2 regions of the Photorhabdus kleinii genome follow, and region 1 is predicted to be linked to the other one. Evidence: predicted binding sites of a transcription regulator. Region 1 holds the regulator's gene; the other holds the start of a gene.
The links. Region 1 encodes CRP, which controls carbon source genes, mostly activating them, when cyclic AMP is high. Its sites were predicted from a motif close to ATGTGANNNNNNTCACAT; they were not measured.
Positions count from the first base shown of each region.

Region 1 (2,211 bases):
TATCGCATTTCATCAGGGTTTTCATGGTCGCACCTTATTTACTGTCTCCGTGGGTGGTCAGCCAAAATATGCTGATGGTTTTGGGCCAAAACCCGCGGATATTATTCATGTGCCTTTTAATGACTTAGATGCAGTGAAGGCTGTCATAGATGACCATACTTGTGCTGTTGTATTGGAGCCTGTACAGGGAGAAGGGGGAGTCACGCCGGCAGCACCGGCATTTATTCGTGGGTTGCGTGAGCTTTGCGATAAGCATCAGGTGCTGTTGGTGTTTGATGAAGTGCAAAGTGGGATGGGACGTACCGGTAAGCTATTTTCTTATATGTATTATGATGTTACGCCGGACATCATTACCACAGCAAAAGCATTGGGAAATGGCTTCCCTATTAGCGCTATGCTGACGACAGAGAATATTGCTTCAGCGATGACGCCGGGAACTCACGGTACAACTTACGGCGGTAATCCGTTGGCTTGTGCAGTTGCAAATGCTGCTTTTGATATTATTAATACACCAACAGTTCTGGAGGGAGTTGAGAAACGCCATAATTTGATGATGAATTTTCTGAATGATATCAATCAGAAACATTCGATATTTGGTGAAATCCGAGGAAAGGGTTTGCTGATTGGTGCAGAACTCAAAGCACCATATCAAGGAAAAGCCAAAGATATTCTGCAACTGGCGGCTGAAAATGGCTTAATGTTGTTGAGTGCGGGTGGTGATGTATTGCGTTTCACGCCTTCGTTGATTATTAGTGAAGAAGAGATTGCTCAAGGAATGGAGCGGTTAGAGCAGGCAATTAACCAGTTGGTGTAATTAAATATAAGAGAAATCAGCGCAGGATTATGCGCTGATTAATCAGGCGTTAACGTGTACCGTAAACAACAATAGTTTTACCGTGTGCGGAGATCAAGTTTTGATCTTCTAGCATTTTCAGAATGCGACCAACCGTTTCGCGGGAACAGCCAACAATCTGGCCAATTTCCTGACGCGTGATTTTGATTTGCATTCCGTCCGGGTGGGTCATTGCATCTGGTTGTTTCGCCAGATTCAATAAAGTTTGGGCAATCCGGCCGGTAACATCCAGGAAAGCCAGATTACCGACTTTCTCAGAAGTTGTTTGCAAACGGTTTGCCATTTGGGCAGATAAACGCATCAAAATATCCGGGTTTACCTGAATCAGTTGACGGAATTTTTTATAGGAGATTTCAGCTACTTCACAGGCGCTTTTGGCCCGTACCCAGGCTGTACGCTCTTGCCCCTCTTCAAATAATCCAAGTTCACCAATGAAATCCCCCTGATTTAAATAGGAGAGGATCATCTCTTTGCCTTCTTCATCTTTAATCAAAACCGCAACAGAGCCTTTTACGATGTAGTAAAGCGTCTCTGCTTTTTCGCCTTGATGAATAAGCGTACTTTTAGATGGATATTTATGAATATGGCAGTGTGACAAAAACCATTCAAGAGTGGGGTCTGTTTGTGGCTTGCCGAGAACCATTCGTTTCATCCTCTGTTGTTATCGCTGCCTAAATAACACGAGAATCTAAAAGTTTCTCGTCAGGCTGGCTTATAAAGACACTAGCTTAACATTAGTTTGTTGAAAAACCGACAGGTAAGGGTTTTATATAGGTTATCTGAAATTTGAACCCTAGGGTATTGATCTTAACCTATATATACCTGGCCCACTTCTGTTTTTAACACAGGAAAAGGCTTCTGTCTTGTCTTGTATTGTTTCAGCATAATAAACCGCTCATTAGATTGCTAGCTTAATACTGAAAGAGTAGGCTTGGATGCAAAGAACGACTTAAGAGGTATTTATGCAAGCGCGGGTAAAATGGGTTGAAGGATTGTCTCTTTTGGGGGAGTCATCTTCCGGTCATCAGATCATGATGGATGGTAATGCCGGCGATAAGGCACCGAGTCCAATGGAAATGGTATTAATAGCAGCCGGTGGTTGCAGTACGGTTGATGTAGTTTCTATTTTGCAGAAAGGCAGGTATGACATCAGAGATTGTGAAGTAAAATTAACTTCCCGCCGTCGTGAAGAGGTGCCACGCTTGTTTACTCATATTAATCTGCATTTTATTGTTACGGGTAAGGATTTAATAGATAAAGCGGTTGAACGTGCAGTCATGCTTTCCGCGGAAAAATATTGCTCTGTTTCGTTGATGTTGGGGAAATCAGTTGAAATTACCCACAGTTTTGAAATTAAA
Region 1 is NZ_JAJAFY010000066.1:3,110-5,320, reverse strand. It holds gene argD (bifunctional acetylornithine/succinyldiaminopimelate transaminase) at 1-814, shown strand, start outside; gene crp (cAMP-activated global transcriptional regulator CRP) at 864-1,496, opposite strand; gene LG003_RS20910 (OsmC family protein) at 1,816-2,211, shown strand, end outside.

Region 2 (2,211 bases), on a different contig from region 1:
CACCTGCCTGCCCTACGCCAATGACCAGATCAGGCTGTACATCATCAATAGCAGCATACAGACAAGCCAGAGAGACGTCGAACACACATGGAAGCTGACGCGCTTCAACGCGGGTCCCGCATAATTCTCGTCCCTGTAATTGTTTAGCCGCTTCCCAGGATGGATTAATCGTTTCTTTATCGAAAGGTTCGAAACCTGTAATTAAAACTGTTTTTTGTGTCGTCATGGATAGTTCCCTTATATGGAGGAAAGAGTCTAATATATCTAAACAATATGCATCTTATGAAAAGATAACTGTGATATTTATATTTGGTAATTGTTTTATTTTTGTTGAAAATATAATTGTAATATGTTGGTAAATAAGAAAGAAAAATTGTTTATTAGTTATAGAAGTAAAATACAGTTAATTTTTTAATATGTTCATCATAAGAAAAAGTTATTTTAAAAATAGTCCAGATTATTGCGTTGTTGATTTATAAATGTTAGGAGAGTATCGTTAATAACGACGGTGATTTATATTTGATTAAGTTGATAGTTTATTGTAAATATTTTGTTTTATAACCGGGTTGTGAAACGATAATTTTTTCTTTGTGATGGGATGGATATTAATCTCTATTAACGCTCAGGGAGAAAATATTTCGATGAGATAATCCGCGATATATTTTTCTCGATATGTTTGAAATGTAAATATAAATAAACAATAGATTATTTTTTCCATAATATGAACTCATTCAAGTTAGTTTATGGATGGAAGAGAACGCCCTGTTTTTGTCCGTTTTGTGGTTTTTTTGTGATTTATATCTCAAAATAATGTACGTTTTTCTTTTTTATATTACTTTAAGGTGACATTTATCACTAAAAGATGTCTAAATGATCAATACAGTAGATCTCAACTAATTTCATTATAAATTCTTCTTACTGAGGAGTCTGATATGTCTGATGTATTTCACTTAGGTCTGACCAAAAGCGACCTGCAAGGCGCAACTTTAGCTATTGTTCCCGGTGATCCGAAACGTGTGGAAAAAATCGCAAGATTGATGGATAACCCAGTTCATCTTGCTTCTTTACGTGAATTTACGTCATGGCGGGCAGAAATTGATGGTAAAGCTGTCATTGTGTGCTCTACGGGTATTGGTGGCCCGTCAACCTCTATCGCTGTTGAAGAATTAGCCCAATTGGGTGTGAGTACTTTTTTACGTATCGGCACAACAGGTGCAATTCAGGAACATATCAATGTTGGTGATGTGTTGGTTACCACCGCTGCTGTTCGTTTGGATGGCGCCAGCCTGCATTTTGCTCCGATGGAATTCCCGGCGGTTGCCGATTTTGAATGTACGACGGCTTTGTACGAAGCAGCAAAAGATTTGGGTGCAACGGTACATGTCGGGGTAACGGCCTCTTCCGATACTTTTTATCCCGGTCAGGAGCGTTATGATACCTATTCTGGCCGAGTTGTGAGCCGTTTCAAAGGTTCAATGGCTGAATGGCAGGCGATGGGGGTCATGAATTATGAAATGGAATCGGCAACTTTATTAACAATGTGTGCAAGCCAAGGGCTGCGTGCGGGTATGGTTGCCGGTGTTATTGTTAACCGTACTCAGCAGGAGATTCCTAATGTTGAATTACTTGAGAAAACAGAAAGTAACGCATTGGGGATTGTAGTAGAAGCTGCTCGCCGTTTGTTGTAAATCATACTTTTTGGGCCGGAGTATTCCGGCTCACTCTTATTTTGAATAGAAATCTGTTAATGTTTTAATACCTAACAACTGATTAAAAATCATCATGATCACAACATCTTTATTGCATCCCTCAGTGCTTCCCCTCAATGGAGGGATTAATTTTCGTGATTTAGGCGGTAAAAAAGTCGCGAGTGGTGGAAAAATCAAATCAGGCTTGCTTTTCCGTTCTGGTTCTCTGGATCGCTTAACAGAACAAGACCAATCTTTCCTGGCAAATAAAAATCTCTTTCAAATCATAGATTATCGTGATGTCAGTGAAATAGCGGATAAACCCGATTTGGTATGGAATGGCGCTAATTATCATCATGCTCCGGCCAATCCCTTATATGATGAAGTGAATGCAAATCTGGAAAAATTGGCGTCAGAGATGTTGGAACAATTTAATCCTCAGGCATTTATGTTCCGTCTTTATGAATTACTGCCTCTAAAAAACTCAGCCTACAAGACATTAGTTAAATTACTGCAACAACCG
Region 2 is NZ_JAJAFY010000041.1:19,812-22,022, forward strand. It holds gene pcp (pyroglutamyl-peptidase I) at 1-226, opposite strand, end outside; gene udp (uridine phosphorylase) at 933-1,688, shown strand; gene LG003_RS17125 (tyrosine-protein phosphatase) at 1,783-2,211, shown strand, end outside.
Region 2: a site for CRP is predicted at 789-806, ahead of udp (uridine phosphorylase). Genes of this name have one in related genera too.